3 regions of the Brucella sp. LJL56 genome follow, and region 2 is predicted to be linked to each of the others. Evidence: predicted binding sites of a transcription regulator. Region 2 holds the regulator's gene; each other region holds the start of a gene.

Region 1 (7,817 bases), 630 kb from region 2:
GCAAACCGTCACCGACGCAGGCTGTCTGCGCATCTTCGCTGAAAGGCCGCTTCGAAAGGATGCCCACGCCCCATGTGTTGGGGTCGTCAGCACAATTGAGATGGTAGGGATAGGAGCCTTGGAGAATGGTGAGCCACTTGGTCCATTGGTCGCTTGCTTCCTCATAGGTGATGACGTCCGGCTTCTCCCGCGCGATCATCTGGAGAATGCGTTTCGGCTCGGGATTGTCTTCGCGCAGGTTGATCTGAACAAGACTATACCGCACGCCGCCTTGTTCCTGCGCCTGCGCACCTGTCGAACCGCTCAGGAAATCGCGCACGGCACCAACAGTCGTACTGAGAGCCATGATGGCAAAAAGCAGAAGCATTGCCGCTTCGCGCCGCATTTTGGTGAAGAGCAAGGGAATGGCCAGCACCGCCAACAAGACGGCCAAGTGGGCCCGAAAATGCGAAAAAGAATCCAGAGCTGGATGCACCGCCCCGAGAAATCCAAGCACGAGCGGGACGGACAGCGCGACAGCAGCCAGCAGCAACAGGAATGAAAGGTTTTCACGGCTTTTCGACATGAAATGCCTCTAGCTATCGAATACGGCGCGATGATGGAGTTGAAGGCAATAGGGCAGTAGGGGAATAAGGCAGTATGTTAAGAGCATCATCTGCTGCTAACCAACATATTGCCCTACTGCCTTACTGCCCTATTCCCCTAACATCACTGGAAAGCCGTTTCGTAGAAGCTGCGGAGCTTTCGAGAATGCAGCCGCTCATCCGGCATGGCCGCAATCTTTTCCATCGCGCGGATGCCGATGCGCAGATGCTGCGCCACCTGCCGCTTGTAGAACTCGGTAGCCATGCCCGGCAGTTTCAATTCGCCATGCAGCGGCTTGTCGGAAACGCAGAGCAAGGTGCCGTAAGGTACCCGGAAACGGAAACCATTGGCCGCAATTGTCGCGGATTCCATATCAAGCGCGACAGCGCGCGCCTGCGAAAGACGCTGCACCGGGCCGCGCTGGTCGCGCAGTTCCCAGTTGCGATTGTCGATCGTGGCGACGGTGCCAGTGCGCATGATCCGCTTGAGGTCATAACCTTCCAGACCGGTGATTTCCTCAACGGCCTCTTCCAGTGCCACCTGAATTTCCGCAAGTGCTGGCAGCGGCACCCAGACAGGCAGATCGTCGTCGAGAACATGGTCTTCACGCATATAAGCGTGGGCCAGAACATAATCGCCAAGCTGCTGGCTGTTGCGCAGGCCCGCGCAGTGGCCGAGCATCAACCAGGCATGTGGACGCAAGACTGCAATATGGTCGGTGATGGTTTTGGCGTTGGATGGTCCCACGCCGATATTCACCATGGTAATGCCCGAATGATCAGCCCGCTGCAGATGATAAGCAGGCATCTGGGGCAGGCGAGGCAGGGCGGTGCCGCTGCTCGGCGCATTTTCGCCCGCGCGAGTGATCAGATTACCCGGTTCCACGAACTGTTCATAACCACCGCCGCCCTGGGCCATGAGTTCGCGGGCATAGGCGCAGAACTCGTCCATATAGAACTGGTAATTGGTGAACAGCACAAAATTTTGGAAATGGGTCGGACTTGTCGCCGTATAATGCGCGAGCCGGTGCAGCGAATAATCGACGCGCTGGGCAGTGAACGGCGCAAGCGGCATTGGTTCACCGGGGGCAGGCTCGAAGTCGGCATTGACGATCTTGTCATCTGTCGCTGCCAGGTCGGGCACGTCGAACAGATCACGCAGCGGATGCGTAAAGGCACTGGCGACGGAGGCCTCGACATAGGTGCCTTCCTTGAAGGCAAAATGGATCGGGATCGGCGTCGAGGATTCCTTCACCGTCACGGTTACACCGTGATTGCGCATCAGAAGACGAATTTGCTCGGTCAGATAATGGTCGAACAGATCGGGCCGCGTGATGTTTGCGGAATAATCGCCGGGCGTAGAGACATGGCCAAAGGCCAGACGTGAATCCACATGCGCGAAACTGGATGTGGACAGACAGATCTCGGGATAATAAGCGCGATAGCGCTGCGGCGGAACCTCGCCGCGCGCAACCTTCTCGAACGCATCGCGCAGGAAGGCCGTATTGCGATCATAGAGCTTTTGCAGGGCGGCAACCGCCGCACCTGCGTCGGTAAAGACCTCCGGATCAACGGTCGGAGGCGTTCTGATTTCGGTCAGAAATGGATGTTCGATTCGCTGTGTCATGGCCTACTATAGCAAAGTCTATGACCATGACATGACCCAGTTTATGCGATGCGCTGCAAGCTCACATAAAGCACGAGGCCGATGCCACTCATTTGGGAATGCTGGCCAATCTGCGTATAGGCAAAGGTGGCTGCGGGACCAGTGAAAATGGCTGTGAAAAGGAAAACCCGAAGGGCGATTGCGGCGACGATCCGGGTTTTTCTCATGGCCGCACTCCGGCAGGCTTCTGATTGAATGCGGCGAGGGGGCCTATTACTGGCTGGTCCCGGTAAACGCTGTATTTCTGGTCTACGAAAATGCTGGCGACAGCGGCAAAGCCAGCGATCATCAGGCAGACGATTGTAAAACGCCGAAGCATACCGGTTGGCCCCCAAAGCCGTTCTGATTTCTGTTCTCCCTCACCAATCTAGCGATCATCCCTGAACCGTCCCTGAGAGCGTCGTTCATACGGCGTTCAAAAATATTGATGTTCCGTTTATTGCTGCGCGTAGCTCTTGTGCCAGCTCGAAAGGGTCTTATGTTTCCCATCATTGGAATGCGGGAACATGTCCCGCTCAACTTCAGGATCAGCGGGAGAGAGCCCATGGCCGAACAGACCAAGCCCATCGAGTTGTATTATTGGCCGACGCCGAATGGCTTCAAGATCAGCATCATGCTGGAAGAACTGGGCGTTCCCTACGAGGTCAAATATGTCAACATCGGTAGGGGGGATCAGTTCCAGCCGGACTTTCTGAAGATTGCTCCGAACAACCGCATGCCTGCCATCATCGATCCCGAAGGGCCAGGCGGCGAACCTATTTCGGTATTTGAATCTGGTGCGATCCTGCAATATCTCGGACGGAAATTCGGCAAATTCTACCCGATCGATGAACGCAAGCGCGTCGCCGTCGACGAATGGCTGATGTGGCAGATGGGCGGACTGGGCCCGATGTCGGGGCAGGCCGGGCATTTCCGTGTCTATGCGCCGGAGAAGGTACAATATGGCATCGACCGCTATACCAATGAGGTCAACCGTCTCTATGGTGTCCTGAACAAGCAGCTTGAAGGTAAGGATTACATCGCAGGCGAATATTCAATTGCCGACATGGCTTCGATAGGCTGGATCAATGCCTATAAGAATTATGACCAGAATCTGGATGACTTCCCGAATTTGAAGCGCTGGCATGAGACGATGAATGCTCGTCCGGCGGTACAGCGTGGTCTGCTCGTCGGGAAAGAAGAGCGAGAAAAATCCAATCTGGCAACCGACAAGGATGCCCAGAAAATTCTCTTCGGCCAAAAGGCGCGATGAATACCTGATAAGAAGAAAGGGCGGCCTGCAAGCCGCCCTTTTCGATTCCATATATTGCTGGATATTACTGGCGGGCCAGGCTTTCGCTCTTGCAGATTAAACCGCCCATCACGCAGCCTGAAAGCGAAAGCGTGTTGCCCTTGACGCTGGCCTTGCCGGTATAGGTCTTACCTTCGTCGAGCTTGTTGACTTCACCCTTGTAGCTGCCGCCAGTGCCCGACATGGTGCCGATTGACTTGCCTTTGTACTCGCCAGTCTGCACCGTGCCACAGAATTTGTTGGCACCGCAGGACGCGTAGCTGATGATCGTGCCGTTCGGTCGCTTCCATGTGCCGACAATCCCTTCGTCGGCAAGGGCAGGCGCGGCAAAGGTAGCTGCAAGCGTCATTCCTAGAATAAGTGTGCGGATCATTCTTTCCTCCCAAATCGCCGCCAGTCCCGGCTTTGCCGGTCGCAACGATGAAACCGCTGTGATGCGTTCTGAAGTTTAAGACGGAAGCCTCCTCGACCATCCGCTAAACTTACGCAAACGTAAACGTAATGCAGTTTTTGGCGGAGCGGAAGAGGGATATTTACGTCTCATATGGCGCTTGAAGCGCTGCTCCTTTTGCACACCCGCCACATTCGAATGTTGTCTATAGTTAGCAACTGGTTTCGTTCGACTGTGCGGATTTGAATCGAATTTTTGCGAAAATCTAGCAATCAGCAGTACTTGCATGTTTAACAAAATCCCAAGTTTACCCCTTGTTCGGATTTTGTTGGTTGCTCGTTAAGCATCTGGTTTAACGCGCATTTCAACCCTTTCCCGTAGATTTGAGAGCATGAACGGAACGACAGAGACGGCAGTTTCGAAGCAAGAAAACCAAGCTTTGAAAACAAAGACCGGACGGTTCTCGGGATTTAACAGGGACAAAGAAAATGGCACAGTTTCAGAGTTTTACGAATACGCACAGCGCAGTAGCACAGGATCGCATTCTTCTGGAAATGGGCATGAAGTTTGCTATCGGTCGTGATTGCGAGATCGACGTGGTGGAAGCGCACAAATGGCTGAACATTGCCGCTATTCGCGGTAGTGAGAAGGCGGCCCGCATGCGCAATCAGGTGGCAGCGACAATGAGCAAAGGCGAGCTTGCATCAGCTCTGCGCGGCGCGCGCGAATGGATGACTACTCATTGATTGAAGAGCCCCTCGTTATAAAAAAGCCGCCTGCGAGGCGGCTTTTGTCTTTTCAGCTTATACCAAGATACCGACCGGGCTTGTGATTGATTGCGATGATGAGGTTCATGGCAATCGCACCGGCCAGGGAAAGCGCCATGTTCTCCCAAGGGATAAAGAAGAGCGATGCCAGCATGATCAGAACATCGAGACCGAGCTGAAACCAGCCTGCTCTTATTCCATAGGCGTCCTGCAGATAGAGCGCCAATATGTTGACGCCGCCGACCCCGGAGCGATGACGGAAGAGTGCGAGCACACCCATGCCCATCAAGGTGCCTCCCATGAGAGCGGCGAAAAGTGGATTGACGCTTGAGAAATCAACGCTCAAGGGCATCAGACGTGCAAAGCCCGACATCATCGCCACGGCGACGAAGGTTCTGATGGTGAAAGCCCAGCCCATGCGTTGCACGGCAAAATAATAGAATGGCAGATTGATCAGGAAATAGAGTAATCCGAATTCCGTACCTGTTGCATACTGGATGAGAAGGGCGATACCGGCGGTACTGCCGGTCATCAAGGTGGCCTGGCTATAAAGCGTGATCCCGAGCGCGATGAAGGACGTGCCGATCAGCATCGCCATCGCATCTTCATAAAGACGATGATGATCGAATGCGGCGGGTTTGGACGCATCAATGAGCGGGGCGGCGTTATCAGTGATATCGGCCACGTGGAAACTCCAGAACAGCGAAAAGCCGGCAATCCGGCAAAAAGATTACGAGCGCCGGAACGAATTCCGGCATGCCATGCATTCGCGCTGTGCCGATGGTTGGGCCATAGCACGCAGCGTCAAGTCTTGGGAGACAGCCGAATATAGCAGCGGTTACGACGCTTCGCACGGCTTGCAATATTGTTATTTCACGGTCGGCTTTGTTGATTTATCGCAATTGGGAAGACTGATTGTTTTGGTTTGTTTCGCGTCTTATCTGCGCGAGAAAGCGTTTCACGTCGTGCGGACTGCGCAAGTGGTGTTTCGCGAGATGGTGAGGCGCTTTTTCCACAAATGCCAATGCGCGAATGCGGCCATTCTTTCGATAGCCCGCCACCCATTTCAGGAAGTCCCAATCGAAACGTTCCACGCATCCATCCGCCATGTCCGGACGTGAGCGTCGGTAATACGTTACTGTTCTTTTCAGGACACGCCACAAACGACGTGCGGTGGATATATCGAGAAAAATAAGCGTGTCTGCTCGCGAGGCGCGATAATTCATAGTTTCGCTATGATTGCCCTCGAATATCCATGTGTCGTGATTTGCCGCTTCGTTGGTGAGACGACCGATCTCGTCTCGCGGGCGCATCGTCCAGCCGGGTTGCCAATAGAGGGTATCTATATGAATGATCGGTAAGCCGGTAATGCTGCCAAGCGTACGTGCGAGGCTTGATTTACCTGAACCGGCGCCGCCGATGATCATGATCCGCTTTATCACCGATATCACCTTGGATTTTAACTCTGTTCGAATAAAAATCGGACATGAGGTGGGAAGTACTGTAATTTTACTTCATGGCACCTGCATGACCATAACGAGCAAAGAAAGCCCGTTAGAAAATTTGTATTGGATCTGAAGGTAATATTGGCCAAATGATTGACAGTCAACTTTGTGAAGCGCAATGTTGGCGTATAAACAGAACGGGATAGAGCAACGATGACATCTACCGTTCTTCTATATTAGCAAGATCGCGAGGTGCAGAAAAATGCCGAGCGATCAAAAGGCTGCATTCGATAGGGAGTGACAAGATGTCTATTCGAACCATCACAGCTATGGCTGGCACAGCCATCATCATGAGCGCTGCTGCATTTGCCTTTTCATCGCCTGCCAATGCGCTGACGATGAAGGAATGTAGCGCAAAATATCAGTCTGCCAAAGATGCAGGCACGCTTGGTGGCATGAAATGGAATGATTTCCGTAAAGCGCAATGCGGTGACGATGCAGATGCCGCTGCAGCTCCTGCACCTGCCGCTCCAGCCAAAAAAACGGCCAAGAGCGCGGCTGCTCCAGCAGCAGACGACAGCGCCAAGGGCCTGACGATGAAGCAGTGTAGCGCCAAGTATCAGGCAGCCAAGGATGCCGGGACGGACAATGGCGCTAAGTGGAACGATTTTCGCAAGGCCGAGTGCGGCGCGGGTGCAGATCCTGTGGCGCTCAGCACAGACGGCAATGCTGAACCTGCAGCTCCAACGGTTGCTGCGCCGCGGGGCGTGAAGTTCCCGACGGCAGTTTCTGCCAAATTCTCGAATGAATCCGCTGGCAAGGCTCGTATGCACACCTGCCTCGAGCAGTACCATGTCCTCAAGGACGCCAATGCACTGGGCGGCCTGAAATGGGTGCAGAAAGGCGGCGGTTATTACAGCCTCTGCAATGCACGCCTGAAAGGCAATTCCTGATTTTTCAGGTCGCGCTTTAATTGATAAGGGGCCTTTCGGCCCCTTTTTATTTGGCTTTTGAGAACCAGCCAGTGATTGCGACCGCGAGCCAGCCCAGAATCATCAATGATCCGCCGGTCGGTGCAGCCATCGGAAAGAGGCGATCGCCGGTCATGTCGCGCATGAAGAGATCACCGCAGAACAAGGCGAGACCGATAATAAGCAACGCGCCGGCCAAATAGGCGATGCGGCTGGCCGGTGCAATAAGTGAGAGCACCAGAAATGCGGGCGCATGGCCGAGGAGCAGGGGAGCAATATTGCCGAGATGATTCTGCCCGCCGTGAGCAGCGCCTGCATAAGCGGCAATTGCAAGAGCCCCGCACAGCCCGGCAAGGGTGCTGAAAAGGAGGTTATAAGGCCGACTGTCTGATCGAATCTGCATATGAGGCTCCACTGTTCAGGCAGTTTCGCGAATATCTAGTGGTCTGATTCCGACATTTGCATCCCTCGGTTAGTGGCGCGGGACGAATGCGAAACGGTTTTCGGAACAAGATGCGTGGTGCAAAGCCGACAGTTGAGACGCGCCGATCGGATTCAATCAGACCGAAACGCGCTCTAAGTGTTTTCTGGCTTCCTCCAAAGCAGCAGGCAGCGCATCTTCAAAAAGATCGAGCTGTTCATCAACGCCGACACTCACACGAATACAGCGGTCTAGAAGCGGGGCGCCTGGTTTGCGGACGA
Region 2 (7,817 bases):
CCGGTTTTGTCACGTCAGCGTGAATGTTCCCACCTTAACCGATTTGATCGCGAATACGTCCAAGTGACTCTTCGCGTCCAAGGACGAAAAGCACGTCGAACACGCCCGGAGAGGTGGCGCGACCAGTCAATGCTGCACGTAGGGGCTGTGCAATCTTGCCCAGTTTCAGCCCGGTTTTCTCTGCGTGAGTCCGTACGACGGCATCAAGCGATTCAGCGGTCCACTCTCCAGCTTCTTCCAAATCCGGGAGCACGGATTTAAGGACGGAGCGGCCTTCCTCGTTCAGGAGCGAAGCTGCCTTCTCATCAAGGTCGAGCGGACGGGCTGCAAAGATAAACTTCGATCCGTCGGCCAGTTCCACCAGAGTTTTGGCACGATCCTTCAAGCCAGGCATGGCCGCAAGCAATTGTGCGCTTCGCTTGTCGTCCAGAGCGTCTGCAATTTCCTTACCACCTTCGATTTCCGGCAGAACGGTGACGAGCGCGTCGTAAAGCGCTTTATCATCGCTGGCACGCATATAGAGGCCGTTAATTGCCTCAAGCTTTTGAAAGTCGAAGCGGGCTGCGCCCTTATTGATATCTTTGACGTCGAACCACTCGATCATTTGCTCGGTCGACATGACTTCGTCATCACCGTGACTCCAACCGAGGCGCACGAGATAGTTGCGCAGGGCTGCGGGCAAATAGCCCATTGCACGGTAAGCATCGACACCCAGGGCGCCATGACGCTTGGAGAGTTTTGCGCCATCGGCACCATGAATGAGGGGGATATGCGACATTTGCGGTACGTCCCACCCCATCGCATCATAGATTACGGTCTGTCGCGCGGCGTTGGTAAGATGATCGTCGCCGCGAATGATGTGCGTCACACCCATATCGTGATCGTCGACCACAACCGCATGCATATAAGTCGGCGTACCGTCGGAACGCAGAATAATGAAATCATCGAGATCCTTGTTCGGGAAACGCACGTCGCCCTGCACAGCATCCCGAACGAGGGTTTCGCCTTCCTGCGGAGCTTTGATCCGGACGACGGGCTTCACGCCTGCAGGCGCTTCAGACGGATCGCGATCACGCCAGCGACCATCATAGCGCGGCGGGCGGCCTTCCGCCCGTGCTTTCTCGCGCATTTCTTCCAGTTCTTCTGGCGTTGTATAGCAATAATATGCCTTCCCAAGAGCGACGAGTTCTTCCGCTACTTCACGATGGCGAGGTGCGCGTTCAAACTGTGAGATGGCGTCGCCGTCCCAATCCAGACCTAACCAGGTCAGCCCATCGAGAATGGCAGCGGTCGCGGCGTCTGTGGAACGTTCCCGGTCGGTGTCTTCGATGCGCAGCAACATCTTGCCGCCATTGTGCTTGGCGTAGAGCCAGTTGAACAAGGCAGTGCGCGCACCACCGATGTGCAAATACCCCGTGGGCGAGGGGGCAAAACGGGTAACGACCGGTTTCGACATGATAGCTCCACTATGTCATGCGCCTTTTGAGAGTAGCGGCGAATGCCGAGACACTGGCGCAAACTTGAATTCTAACGCCTGCGGGAGAAACTCCGGCAGGCAATCGGGGTTCGTGATGCGAACCCACTCGATTTCGGCTGCGGTTCATGTAGCATAGGCAGCAATGTGCGCAAGGGTTTCACATCCCTTTCGTGCTGATGTGCCGTCGTTCTTTCGGGGTATTTCGGCGGTTTGGGCTAACTTTTGCGGTCAGGCGGGGGCATGACAGGCATCAGGGAAGCGAGCAATGCTAACGAGCGGGCGCTTGTCAGAAGCATGCCCGATGGTCTGTTGCGTGCTTTGTTGCCAGAGGCTTGGCCCCAGAATGAAACAGAACCTCCGGCAAATCCGGAATTGGTCAAGCCGCCTGTGCTCAGCCGGCGTGAGCGTCTACTCTCCATTCTCTTCGTTGCAACTGATCAGGTCAGGGCAGCAATTGAAACTGAAGCCGGGCGAGGCGTATTTTTTCTCTTATTGCCAGTTTTCGCCGGTGTTGGCGCAATCATCTATTTTACGCTCTCATTCGAACCTGCGTGGACACCACTTCTATCCATGCTTGCGATCGCCGTCGGTTTGCGAATTGCAACGCGAAGGCACCATGTCGCTACGCAAGGCACAACGTTGGCCATCGCTTTGATAGCCGGTCTTGTGGTCGGCAAATGGGAGACGGAGCGTCGTGCAACGCCGATGCTGGGCTCCGATGTAGCGACACGTGTGACGGGACGGGTTATTGCGCTGGAGTATCAGGATAACGAAAGCTGGCGGATAACGCTTGATGTGCTCCAGACCGAACGCCCCAAACTCCGTTTTCCGCCCAAGCGCATCCGCGTCAATGCAAGGGACATTCCTGCATCGACGGTGATCGGCGGCGGACTGACGGGTTTTGTCCGATTGCGAACCCCTTCAGGCCCGGTTCGCCCCGGCAACTATGATTTCTCGTTTCACGCTTATTTCAATGGGATTGGCGCCAATGGTTTCTTTCTCGGAACACCCAAAGTGGCGACGGTTTCTCCGCCAGATGAACTGACTGCGGAAATTTCCCAGTGGATTGCCATGTTGCGTGTTCGGGTGTCTGAACGAATCGAGGAAGTGATAGGTGGGGAGGATGGCAGTGTCGCCTCGGCACTCGTAGCAGGCACGCGGGCCGGGATTAGTGAGCAGACGAATGAAGATCTGCGCAAAGCGGGGCTTGCGCATATTCTGTCGATCTCCGGCTTGCATATGGCGCTTGCAGCCGGAGTCGTCATGCTGACGTTGCGCTCTCTTTTCGCTCTTTTTCCGGCCTTTAGCGTGCGGCATCCCGTGAAGAAGTATGCGGCATTTCTCTCCCTGCTAAGCTGTACTTTCTATCTTGCGATGTCGGGTGCGGATGTGGCCGCACAACGAAGCTATGTAATGATCGCGGTTATGCTTGGTGCATTGCTGGTGGACCGTGCTGCGATCAGTATGCGTAATCTGGCGATTGCGGCCATAGCTATGATTGCAATCTCGCCGCATGAAATATTGGGGCCGAGTTTTCAAATGTCTTTTTCGGCTACGGCCGCGTTGATTGCAGGTTTTGCCTGGTGGAGCCAGCGCAACGTGATCGGGCAGGTTGGAGCGGGAAAGCGTGGGAAGACCACCTATGGTTTCGCTGGAAAAGTCCTGAAGCCTATCACGGCTGCGGCTGGTACCTCGCTCATTGCCGGACTGGCGAGCGGGATTTTTGCAGCTTATCATTTCAACAACACAGCGCCGTTCGGTTTGGTAGGAAATGTCCTCGCTGAGCCCGTAATAGCTCTTCTCGTAATGCCGTTTGCTGTCTTCGGCCTTGTGTTGATGCCATTGCAACTGGACTGGGTGCCTTTGCAGATCGTGGGCTGGGGTATCTTCGCTGTCAGACACATTGCCTCTTTTGTTGCGGCGTGGTCCCCCGATGGCAATCCCGGCGCCATGCCTGCACTCACTCTCGTTTTCTGGACCATTGCGCTTGTTCTGGCTGTTGTTTTGTCGACTAGACTGAAGGTGTTGGCGCTGCCCTTCATCGTTCTTGGGTTCGCTGCTTTCGTCAGGGAACCTTTTCCCGACATCGTGGTATCAGAAGATGCCAAACTGGTTGGAGTCCGACTGGCTGATGGGAGATTTGCAGTCAATCGGAGCCGTCCGTCGCAATTTACAGTCGATAATTGGAAAACAGCATATCTGGTCGAAGAATTCATTGCACCGCCATCGGGCAAAAACAGAAAACGAACGGATTCGGATGGGTTCGAATGTGAAGATGGATTGTGCACGATCAACTTGCGCGATGGCCACACACTGGCCTACACAGCAGATATCGCGATGCAAGAGATCGCCTGCAACATTGGCGATGTGGTCATTCTCGCTGTTCCTGGCAAGGAATCTTCGTGCGGGCGCTCAACAACTCTGAGCATCAGTAAACGCGATCTGGCGCTAAAGGGATCTGTGGAGATAAGACTCGGAAAAGCAGCAGAACAAAACCGAACTCCTCAGGCCTTATCCTTAATTTCACCCAAAACAACGAAAGCTGAGGCGGCATCGCCAACATCTGAGCTGCAACAGGACAGCCGGATAACATTTGCTGTCGATACACCGAGCCGTCCCTGGCATTTGCATCGCATCCATTCACGTCCGGCACGCGGTTTAGCGGAACGCGAGTACAAACCAAAATCCCGCTCTGCCCAAAATGCAGCGAGCTGTTCATCAGACGCCAATGATGATGCAAATCGCTGCGAATAATCCTGGAAGGCTCCCGGCTAAAAGGGAACTTTGGATACGCTCTATCTCTTTGCTTTACGCATTTTCCAGCGCAAAGCCGTTTCTCTTTTTGCCGGAAACATCTTAATAGCGGCGGATCAGGCCAACAAGCTTACCTTGAACCCGTACTCGGTCAGGGCCGAAGATTCGTGTCTCATAGGCAGGGTTGGCTGCTTCGAGCGCGATGGATGCACCCTTACGACGAAAGCGCTTCAATGTGGCTTCTTCGTCATCGACGAGAGCGACGACGATTTCACCAGGATTTGCGGATTCGCCACGCTTGATGATGACTGTGTCTCCATCGAAAATTCCGGCATCGATCATTGAATCGCCTCTGACCTCGAGAGCGTAATGCTCACCCGCACCAATCATTTCTGGCGGAAGGTTGAGGGAATGGGTCTGATTCTGGATGGCTGAAATCGGCACACCAGCAGCAATTCGCCCCATGACCGGCACGGAAACAGTTGCAGACGTGTCGTCATTCGTGGCCACAGGGGCAGGGCGCAACGGTGGAGGCGGCGGCGCTTTGCCAAGGCTACCTTCGATAACGCTAGGAGCGAACTTCTTTTGTGCATTGAGCCCTGGAGCAATAGAATCCGGCAGGCGCAGGACCTCAAGCGCACGTGCTCGGTTCGGCAAACGACGAATGAAGCCACGTTCCTCCAGAGCGGTGATCAGACGATGGATACCCGATTTTGAAGCCAGATCGAGCGCTTCCTTCATTTCATCGAAAGACGGGGGAATGCCCGTTTCTTTTAGACGTTCATGAATGAACAGCAGAAGCTCGTGCTGTTTACGGGTTAACATGCGCGACACCCTCCCGGCCAAGAATCGAGAAAAACAAAACCAGAACGAACACTATATGTTCCAGTCTTGTTCTGCAATGGTTTTAAAATCATTAACGCTTGAGCCGAGAGCGAACGGAATGCCATGCTTGCAGAGCTTTATTTGCAAGTCAGGGCAATGTGAAGTTTAAATAATATATAATTTACAATAGATTATATGTTGTTCTTCATGCATTATCGAGGTCGAAAGTTGTGTCAAATCTATAGCATGAGGACACGGCAATCGTCGCCGACCGCAGCCTCTGGGGCGTTCTCATCCCTGATGAGAAGTGCTTTCGAGCCGACGAGAGCCGAAAGCATAGACGAATCCTGGATTGGAAATGGCTTTGCTATCAGAGTTCCATCCGGGGTTGATTCGATTGTAGCTCGGATATAATCGCGGCGGTGGTCATTCGCAGGTAGGGTCGCGTCCAGCTTTGCGGGCCGGATATCGGCATCGAGGCTGGTTCCGGCAAGCTTGGCGACAAGCGGACGGAGAAAGACAAGGCTACAGACGAGGCTCGAAACGGGATTGCCTGGCAAGCCTATAACATGCACAATTTTGCTGTTCACACTGATGCGTCCGTACATCAGGGGTTTGCCCGGCCTCATGGCTATCTTCCAAAAATCGAGATTGACGCCCAATTTCTGAAGCGCGCCATGCACAAAATCCCGATCACCGACGGACGCGCCGCCAATCGTCACCAGAATGTCGATGCCACTTTGCAGGCTGTCTGCTATAGCCTGTTCGATCTTGGCAGGATCGTCCGGAATAATCCCCTTATCTTCAGGGCTGCCGCCCGCTCGCCTTATGATTTCAGCGATTCCGACGCTGTTTGACGCAACAATCTGGTCTTTTCCGGGTGTTTCACCCGGCGCGACAAGCTCATCACCGGTCGCGACGATTGCCACCTTGGGTTTTTGGAATACGTCGATTTTCGCGTGTCCGCTTGCAGCGGCGAGCGACAGGGCAGCGGCATCCAGCTCACGTCCGCTCGAAATGACGATATTACCAGGCGAAAAGTCGAGCCCCGCGCGGCGTATATGCCGTCCCGGCTCTATTCCTTCGTGAACAGTGAGCCGGTTACCCGAACGCTCGGTATGTTCCTGAATGACAATTGTGTCTGTGCCTTTGGGCAATGGCGCGCCGGTGAAAATGCGAACCGCCTGTCCGATCCCCAATTTGCCCTCGAAGCGATTGCCCGCCGCCGATTCACCGATGATGTCGAAAACGACTGGATAAGAGATGTTGTCCGGTGCGATCAGGGCGTAACCATCCATTGCCGACCCGTCGAAAGGCGGCTGGAGAAAATGCGCCAGCACAGGTGTTGCAACCACGCGCCCGCCCGCATCGGACAAGGTGACTTGCTCTTTGCCGTGCGGTTCCGCAGATTTCAGGATGCGGGCCAGTGCTTCATCGACCGGGAGAAGGGACATGGTGTTTCCTCTCGAACTGAATTGTGGACCCGTTTAGAGCATAAAGCCTGTCTGGAAGAATTGATCCAGAACAAGGTTCAGCGATTATGCCGTCCAGTCACCTGATTTGCCGCCGCTTTTTTCGGTAACGCGGATGCCGCCGATCTCCATATGTTTGTCGACGGCTTTGGCCATGTCATAGATGGTAAGACACGTTACGGAAACGGCAGCGAGGGCTTCCATTTCCACGCCAGTGCGTCCTTTGAGCTTGGCGAGTGCGCGAACGCGCAAACCGGGTAGTGCCTGATCCGGTTCGATTTCGACAGCGACTTTGGTCAGCATAAGCGGATGGCAGAGGGGAATCAGGTCGGCGGTCTTTTTTGCCGCCATGATGCCTGCTAGACGCGCAGCGCCAATGACGTCACCCTTCGCGGCATTGCCTTCCAGAATGATCGCCAGCGTTTCCGGCTTCATTCTGACCGATCCTTCGGCTGTGGCTTGGCGTTCAGTTTCATCCTTGGCCCCAACATCCACCATATTGGCAGCACCGGTCTGGTCGATATGGGTGAGCTTGGACGTCATTGGTCAGGCCTTGTCGGTCAGGAGTTCACGGGTGGCCGCCGCGACATCTTCCCGGCGCATCAGGCTCTCGCCGATGAGGAAGGTCCCGATTCCGGATTTTTCCAAACGCAGGCAATCTTCGTGTGTGAATATGCCGCTTTCACCAACCAGAACACGATCGGAAGGTGCCATTCTCGACAGGCGTTCCGACACGGCGAGATCAACCTCAAACGTACGCAAATTGCGATTGTTGACGCCGAGCAGACGCGACGAAAGCTTCAGTGCGCGTTCCATCTCGGTTTCGTCGTGAACTTCGATGAGTGCATCCATGCCAAGATCGAACGCGGTTTCTTCCAACGCCTTTGCCAGATCGTCATCGACGCTAGCAAGAATGATCAGAATGCAGTCCGCACCCCAGCTACGCGCTTCATGCACTTGGTATGTATCGAACAGAAAGTCCTTGCGCAGGGCTGGGAGACTGCAAGCGTTACGCGCTGCTGTCAGAAATTCCGGTGCTCCCTGAAAGGATGGCGTATCAGTCAGTACGGAAAGACAAGCGGCACCGCCGGCCTCGTAGGCTTTTGCAAGTGCTGGCGGATCGAAATGAGGGCGGATGAGGCCCTTCGAAGGGCTTGCCTTCTTGATCTCGGCGATCAGTGCAAATTCACCAGCAGCGCGTTTGGCCTCCAGCGCGCTGAGGAAACCGCGCGGCGCTTCCTGATCCTGTGCACGCGCCTTGAGATCGGCGACGGTGCGTTCGGCCTTGG
Region 3 (7,817 bases), 170 kb from region 2:
GCATTTCACGGCTGGCAAACGGCACCTGATAGCCCGGAATAGCAATGGCTTTCAGGATAGCACGACGGATCATCCGCTTTGTCTGCTCATCCAGATAGGCGAAATTGTAATTGGCTAGATCGCTCATTCTGCTGCTTCCTTGCCTATGCCGATATTGGCTGCTGCTTCGGTTGCCAAAACTTCAGTCTCGTTGTTCGCTTGTTCATATTCCGCACGCATACGGCGGATGAGATCAAGCTCGGCCTGAAAGTCCACGTAATGGGGCAATTTCAGATGCTCGACGAAGCCCGTCGACTGCACATTGTCGGAATGGGAAATGACGAATTCTTCGTCCTGCGCGGGTGCTGTCACATCCGCATCGAATTCACGGACACGCAGCGCCCGGTCGCAAAGCGACATCGACATGGCTTTGCGCTCGCTTTGTCCGAACACCAGACCATAACCACGGGTGAACTGCGGTGCCTGCTTGGACGAGCCCTTGAACTGGCTCACCATCTGGCATTCGGTCAACTGAACGCGGCCAAGCGAAACGGCAAAGCCAAGCTCAGGCACGTCGAACTCGACTTCCACCTCGCCAATGCGGATTTCACCGACAAATGGATGCGTGTTGCCATAACCGCGCTGCGTGGAATAACCCAGCGCCAGCAGGAAGCCTTCATCGCCCCGCGCCAAAGCCTGCAAGCGCAGATCGCGCGGCATCGGGAAAGTCCACGGTTCGCGGGTAAGATCGCCCGGTTCATGCCCTTCCGGCATTGCACCGTCCTCTTCGATCATGCCGTTGACACCGAGAATATCGGTCACGCGTGGCGTCTCTTCAGGCTCAGCCGCACGCACTTCCGGCTCAGGAACACTCACATCGCCAGCCAATTCCGGATCAAGCAGTCGGTGCGTATAATCGAATGTCGGCCCCAATAGCTGCCCGCCGGGCAGATCTTTATAGGTGGCCGAAATGCGGCGTTCGATCAGCATATTCGCCGTTTCCAGCGGAAGCGAATAACCAAAACGCGGCAATGTCGTGCGGTAGGCACGGACCAGAAAGATTGCTTCGATCAGGTCGCCACGCGACTGGCGCACGGCAAGGGCTGCAAGTTCACGGTCATAAAGCGAGCCTTCGGCCATCACACGATCAACGGCGAGGCCAAGCTGTTCGACAATCTGATCAAGACGCAGTGCCGGAACCGAGCGGTCCCCGCGACGGCGGTCATCAAGCAGACGGTGGGCATTGCGGATGGCGGTTTCACCGCCCTTTACAGCAACATACATGGATCAGCCCTCCAAACTTGCTATACGTGTGGTGCGGGGAAGCGCTGCGACTTTGCCGTCAGCGACGAGCACCAGATCGATACCCAGCGGAAACAACGCGCCATTTTCACGCCATTGCGCGGCAAAATCCTGCGGCAAACCATCGACGTTCAGCACAGTTTCATCCTTGATACCGGGGCCTCTGAGGCAGAAACCCTGCCCGCTCGTCAGCGAAGAAACAGCCAGAACAACAGTCGTCGAACGGTCCGGAAACTCAGGGTCACCCTGAGAAAAGGAAGAAAGTGCTGGCAGCGATTGCGCATCAGTCACGAGTGCGAACTGTGCCTTCGACTGGTCATCAACAATTGGTGCACCGGTATGGAATGTCAGCCATGCCGTTGCGTCCTGATTGGCTGCAATTTCAGCATCGACCCAGACGCTGGCATCGTGATCCAGAAGCGTTGCTGCAATCAGGCCGAGCTGCGGTGTGAGCGGCTTTGATGGTGCAGCAGTACTTGGTAGCGAATGGATACGACCAGGATTGGCCATTGCGTGCATGACTGCATGAAACGCCGACTGCGCTTCATTGACTGGATCAGCCAGTCCCCCTTCAAATGCAGAAGAAGAATGGAGCATCAGTTATCTCCCCGAACCATAGTGAAGAAATCGACCTTCGTGGCAGCAGCTTCGCCGCGCCGTTTTGCATCCGCAGTATCGACACGACCACGCAATGCGTTGAGCACGTTGCTTTCGATCGCATCGCGGGTGGCTTCATCGAGCCAGAGCGCATCAAACAATGCAGCCAGCTTCGCCTTTTCCTGATCGCGCCCAAGCGCGTAGGAATGTCCAACCGAGCCATTCGCCAGACGAACAGTTGCGCGGGTGACGGTTGCCTCGCCAACATTGAATGGGGCACCGCCGCCGCCAATACGGCCGCGCATCATGACCAGTCCGGTTTCCGGACCACGCAGAACTTCAAATTCAGGCTTTTCCGCCCAGTTCTGCCAGAACGTTTTCAATTCTTCACCACTTGCGCGCGCGAGAAGCGCCATACTGGCCTGACGTGCAGCCTGCGTTGCATCCGGCGCCAAATTGCTTCCAGCAGTGGAGCTGTCTCCACTTTCACCTGTGCTGTGCCGCGTAGTTTGCCGGGGAGTATGCATGAGCTTATCCGCCCTATCTAATCTTGTTGACGTGATGGCATTAATTGTCTAGTTATATAGACAACTATACAATACCAGAATAGATATACCCTGCCAATGACAGGACGATGACAGTTGATGACAAAGAACAGGCGGATTGAGAGAAACAGCGGTGTAGCTATCTGGCGGCAGATTGCCGACGAGATACGCGGCGACATCATGGCCGGGAAACTGCAATCTGGGGCGCGTATGCCCGCTGAAATAGACTTGGCGGACCGATTTGGCGTCAATCGCCATACAGTGCGCAGCGCCATTGCAGCTCTGACACAGGAAGGTGTGTTGCGGGCAGAACAGGGGCGCGGCACCTTTGTGGCCAATGCAAAACGCCTCACCTATCAGATCGGCCGCCGCACCCGTATTTCGCAATCGCTGGCTTCGCAGGTACGCGATATGAAGGGAAGTCTACTCGCTTCCGGCACAGCCCCGGCCTCACCGGATATAGCCGAGGCCCTTGAGATTGAGCCCGGTTCGCCTGTCACGCGGCTGGAAACCTTGCACAGTGCCGATGGGCGCCCGGTGTCGCGTGCGACACTCTGGATCAGTGCCGAAAATTTTCCTGAAATTGCGACGGACTATGCGGAAAGTGGTTCAATCACCGTGGCGTTCAGAAAAGCGGGTATTGCGGATTATTTCCGTAAGTCCACAGTCATATCCGCCCGCCATGCCGATTCTGACGATCTGAAACATTTGAAACTTTCACCCGGCGCTATTGTGCTGACAGCCAAGGCTATCAATGTGAAGCTAGATGGGAAGCCGATTCAGTATTCGCTGACACGGTTTTCAGCCGACAATATGGAGTTCTCAATTGAGACCTATCCCGGCGATCCGTTGATGAACGGCGCGCTTTGATCCAAAACCGATCTGCTACTATCCCGACATTATGTCGAAGCATTGTATGAACACGGCATCGATAGGAAGCCATCGCCCAGACAGGGAAAATCTGATGACCATCGCTATTTTTCACAATCCGAAATGCGGCACCTCGCGCAATACCCTGGCGATGATCCGCGCCAGCGGCGAAGAACCCGTCATTGTCGAGTATGTGCAAAATCCGCCCACGCGGGAACGCTTGGTCGGGCTGCTTGCAGCCATGAACCTTACACCGCGTCAATTGCTGCGCGAGAAAGGTACACCCTTTGCCGAACTCGGCCTGTCCGATCCAAAATGGACCGACGATGAGCTGATCGACTTCATGATGACTCATCCGATTTTGATCAATCGGCCCATTGTTGAAACACCGAAAGGCACCAGACTGTGCCGCCCCTCCGAACTGGTTCTGGCTCTTCTGGAAAACCCTGTTGCTTCATTCACCAAAGAAGACGGTGAGCAGATTACATTCGAAGAGAAACCGCGCTGACAGGGATTGCCAGCTCGCAACCGACACTGTGTGATCAGCGATTTTAGAAGTATGTGCAATAGAAAAGGCGCTGTAAAACAGCGCCTTATCGAACTTCACTTATAAACAGGATGAGATTTATTCTCAGAACGGAATTTCGTCGTCCAGATCACGCGAAAAGCCACCGCCGCTACCGCCGCCCGAAGACGGGCCGGACGAACCGAAATCACCGCCGCCGCCGGAATAATCCGACATCTGGTTGCGATTGCCGCCGCCGCCGAACGAACGGCCCTCGCCGCCACCTTCGCCACGGCTGTCGAGCATCTGAAGTTCACCGCGGAACTTCTGCAGCACAACTTCCGTCGAATAGCGGTCGTTGCCGTTCTGATCCTGCCATTTGCGGGTCTGGAGCGCGCCTTCGATATAAACCTTGGCGCCCTTCTTCAGATATTGTTCCGCGACCTTGGCAAGGTTCTCGTTGAAAATGACAACGCTGTGCCATTCTGTACGATCCTTGCGTTCGCCGCTCTGACGGTCGCGCCAGCTTTCCGACGTCGCAATGCGCAGATTGGCGACCACATCGCCCGAATTCAGACGACGAATTTCCGGATCGGCACCAAGATTGCCGACCAGAATGACTTTGTTGACGCTACCAGCCATCGAAAAATTACTCCGGGTCTTGCATGCACGCTCTTTCCGTACGGCTTCGCACAGACAAGAGGCACGTTCCAAATGAAAGATCAGGCGCAACGATGCGCCATCACCAGAAACTCATATGTTCACCTTACAGGACTGGCTCAAAACGTGCTCAATCCGGGTCGGTGAATTTGTTAATGTCCACAGAGTTTATGTTCTTGTTTTGTTCAAAATGCAACCTTCCGACATTAAAAAGTCACACGTTCGCCACAAATTTCAGTGGGTTTTTGCACCATTTCCTATGCTGAAAATGCAGTTTGCCGTATTTCAGCGCCTAAAACTGCATCTGCCTTAATTACGAAACGGCCTCACCGATCATCCTTATGAAGTCGTAGCGTCCGCATCTCGCAAACCACATCAGCTTCCAAGGAAAAGCCCTGCCGCTCACTGTATCTTTGGCGCGCAGGGCTTGGGGTTTGAGCAATGCTCATGTGTCGACATTAATTCGTCGGCAGGTCTTTTCGGATCACAAAGGCGCACGGCCATTTGCATTCCGCGCAAATTCAAATTGTCGGCAATCACACTTTCGATCAACGACGCATCATTCCTTGCGAAAAGATGCTGCCGCAACCGAAACGGATTGTGCTTTCATCTCTGTGAAAGCTAGGCACTGTAGTCAGGTGGACTCATGCTCCTTTACCTCCCTACTGGGTCTCCCCGCCTCCTGCGGACCTCTTGCCGATGCCGTGTCATCCCACCGCGGCACCTCTCCGCTATCAGCGAGTTAGGGTAGTCTGCTCCTGTCAGGAGTGACAGTCAACGCTCTTGCGTTCACATTTCGTATCGCCTATCAGAAGGCTGGTTGTTCGATATTTGTTCTAATGATAAGAGTGCACCGATGAATGACCGGAGCCCCCTTCTTATTGGAGGGTTTCACCCCATATTAGAGACCGGCGCGACGTGTTTCACCATTCGGCGCCCGTTTATCCATGGCATCATGAGCAGGCAGGACGCGGAATGAGCGATCAGAAATTCATTTCCATACGTGGCGCGCGCGAACACAATCTAAAAAATGTCGATCTCGATCTGCCTCGCGACAAGCTGATCGTGATGACGGGGCTTTCCGGCTCGGGCAAATCCTCGCTTGCCTTCGATACGATCTATGCGGAAGGCCAGCGCCGCTACGTCGAAAGCCTTTCGGCCTATGCGCGCCAGTTCCTCGAAATGATGCAGAAGCCGGATGTCGATCAGATCGACGGCCTGTCGCCCGCCATTTCCATCGAGCAGAAGACGACGAGCCGCAATCCGCGTTCGACTGTCGGCACTGTCACCGAAATTTACGACTATATGCGCCTGCTCTTTGCGCGCGTGGGCGTGCCCTATTCGCCGGCGACCGGCCTTCCCATCGAAAGCCAGACGGTCAGCCAGATGGTTGATCGCGTCATGGCGCTGGAAGAAGGCACGCGCCTTTATATCCTCGCGCCCATCGTTCGCGGCCGCAAGGGCGAGTACAAGAAGGAGCTGGCGGAGCTTCAGAAAAAGGGCTTTCAGCGCGTCAAGGTAGACGGCACCTTCTATGAAATCGCCGACGTTCCGGCGCTGGACAAGAAGTACAAGCACGACATTGATGTGGTCGTCGACCGCGTCGTGGTGCGCCCTGACCTGTCGACCCGCCTCGCCGACAGTCTTGAAACCAGCCTCAAGCTTGCCGAAGGTCTGGCCGTTGCCGAGTTCGCGGACAAGCCGCTGCCGCCCGAAGAAACGGCGGAAGGTGGCGCAGCCAACAAATCGGCCAACGAAACGCATGAGCGCATTCTGTTTTCGGAAAAGTTTGCCTGCCCGGTTTCCGGCTTCACCATTCCCGAAATCGAACCGCGCCTGTTCTCGTTTAACAACCCGTTCGGCGCCTGCCCGACCTGCGATGGCCTCGGCACGCAGCAGGCCATCGATCCGAACCTGATCGTTCCCGACGAAACGGCAGCATTGAAGGATGGCGCGATTGCGCCATGGGCGCGATCCTCGTCGCCTTACTACAATCAGACGCTGGAAGCGCTTGGCAAAGCCTATGGCTTCAAGATTGGCGCACGATGGGCCGATCTTTCGGAAGAAGCCCAGCAGGCCATTCTTTATGGCACCAAGGGCAAGGAAATCACCTTCCAGTATGATGACGGCCTGCGCTCCTACCAGACGACGAAGCCTTTTGAAGGCGTAATCCCTAATCTGGAGCGCCGCTGGAAGGAGACCGATTCCGCCTGGTCGCGTGAAGATATCGAGCGCTTCATGGCCTCGACGCCCTGCCCTTCCTGTAATGGCTATCGCCTGAAGCCGGAAGCGCTGGCGGTCAAGATAGGCATGAAACATATCGGCGAGATCACGGAAATGTCGATCCGCAAGGCCGACGCTTGGTTCCGCGACGTCGATGGCAGCTTCAATGACAAGCAGCGCGAAATTGCCGCCCGCATTCTCAAGGAGATTCGCGAGCGCCTGCAGTTCCTCAACGATGTCGGCCTTGATTATCTGACGCTGGCGCGCAATTCCGGCACGCTGTCGGGCGGTGAAAGCCAGCGTATCCGTCTTGCCTCGCAGATCGGCTCCGGCCTGACCGGCGTGCTTTACGTGCTGGACGAACCCTCCATTGGTTTGCATCAGCGCGACAATGCCCGCCTTCTCGACACGCTGCGCCATCTGCGCGATCTCGGCAACACAGTCATCGTCGTTGAGCACGATGAAGACGCGATCCTGACTGCCGACTATGTGGTCGATATCGGCCCGGCGGCAGGTGTTCATGGCGGCAAGATCATTGCCCAGGGGTCGCCGCAGGACGTGATGTCCAATGCGAACTCGCTGACCGGCAAGTATCTGTCGGGTACGATGGAAGTTGCCGTTCCGGCGGAACGCCGCAAGATTTCAAAGTCCAAGCGCATCAAGGTGGTGGGCGCGCGCGGCAACAACCTGAAGAATGTCTCGGCAGATATTCCGCTCGGCACCTTCACCGCCGTCACCGGCGTTTCAGGCGGCGGCAAGTCCACTTTCCTGATCGAAACCCTGTACAAGGCTGCTTCGCGCCGCATCATGGGCTCGCGCGAACACCCGGCGGAACATGACCGTATCGAAGGGCTGGAATTCCTCGACAAGGTGATCGATATCGACCAGTCGCCTATTGGCCGCACCCCGCGCTCCAACCCGGCAACTTATACCGGCGCCTTCACGCCGATCCGCGACTGGTTCGCGGGCCTGCCGGAAGCCAAGGCGCGAGGTTATCAGCCGGGCCGCTTCTCGTTCAACGTGAAGGGCGGACGCTGCGAGGCCTGTCAGGGCGATGGCGTCATCAAGATCGAGATGCACTTCCTGCCTGATGTCTATGTGACTTGCGACGTATGCCACGGCAAGCGCTACAACCG

Evidence for each region. Region 2 encodes LexA, which represses DNA repair genes until DNA is damaged. Its sites were predicted from a motif close to TGTTCNNNNTGTGTTCNG; they were not measured.
Region 1: the regulator LexA is predicted to act here: its motif matches at 4,248-4,265, upstream of ACYSN1_RS03610 (sel1 repeat family protein).
Region 3: the regulator LexA is predicted to act here: its motif matches at 4,630-4,647, upstream of ssb (single-stranded DNA-binding protein).

Annotation. Positions count from the first base shown of each region.
Region 1 is NZ_JBTXLQ010000001.1:726,192-734,008, reverse strand. Features, by position in the region: gene ACYSN1_RS03635 (endonuclease/exonuclease/phosphatase family protein) at 1-565, opposite strand, end outside; gene ACYSN1_RS03630 (AMP nucleosidase) at 709-2,211, opposite strand; gene ACYSN1_RS03625 (hypothetical protein) at 2,253-2,417, opposite strand; gene ACYSN1_RS03620 (glutathione binding-like protein) at 2,795-3,502, shown strand; gene ACYSN1_RS03615 (DUF2147 domain-containing protein) at 3,567-3,914, opposite strand; gene ACYSN1_RS03610 (sel1 repeat family protein) at 4,421-4,678, shown strand; gene ACYSN1_RS03605 (YitT family protein) at 4,731-5,384, opposite strand; gene ACYSN1_RS03600 (P-loop NTPase family protein) at 5,593-6,126, opposite strand; gene ACYSN1_RS03595 (antifreeze protein) at 6,450-7,097, shown strand; gene ACYSN1_RS03590 (DUF423 domain-containing protein) at 7,144-7,518, opposite strand; gene ACYSN1_RS03585 (pyridoxal phosphate-dependent aminotransferase) at 7,675-7,817, opposite strand, start outside.
Region 2 is NZ_JBTXLQ010000001.1:93,917-101,733, forward strand. Features, by position in the region: gene gltX (glutamate--tRNA ligase) at 35-1,456, opposite strand; gene ACYSN1_RS00525 (ComEC/Rec2 family competence protein) at 1,718-4,231, shown strand; gene lexA (transcriptional repressor LexA) at 4,334-5,056, opposite strand; gene ACYSN1_RS00535 (molybdopterin molybdotransferase MoeA) at 5,296-6,510, opposite strand; gene moaC (cyclic pyranopterin monophosphate synthase MoaC) at 6,595-7,071, opposite strand; gene trpC (indole-3-glycerol phosphate synthase TrpC) at 7,075-7,817, opposite strand, start outside.
Region 3 is NZ_JBTXLQ010000001.1:260,238-268,054, forward strand. Features, by position in the region: gene ACYSN1_RS01275 (alpha-D-ribose 1-methylphosphonate 5-phosphate C-P-lyase PhnJ) at 1-127, opposite strand, end outside; gene ACYSN1_RS01280 (carbon-phosphorus lyase complex subunit) at 124-1,263, opposite strand; gene phnH (phosphonate C-P lyase system protein PhnH) at 1,267-1,878, opposite strand; gene phnG (phosphonate C-P lyase system protein PhnG) at 1,878-2,294, opposite strand; gene phnF (phosphonate metabolism transcriptional regulator PhnF) at 2,520-3,293, shown strand; gene arsC (arsenate reductase (glutaredoxin)) at 3,388-3,801, shown strand; gene ssb (single-stranded DNA-binding protein) at 3,925-4,440, opposite strand; gene uvrA (excinuclease ABC subunit UvrA) at 5,434-7,817, shown strand, end outside.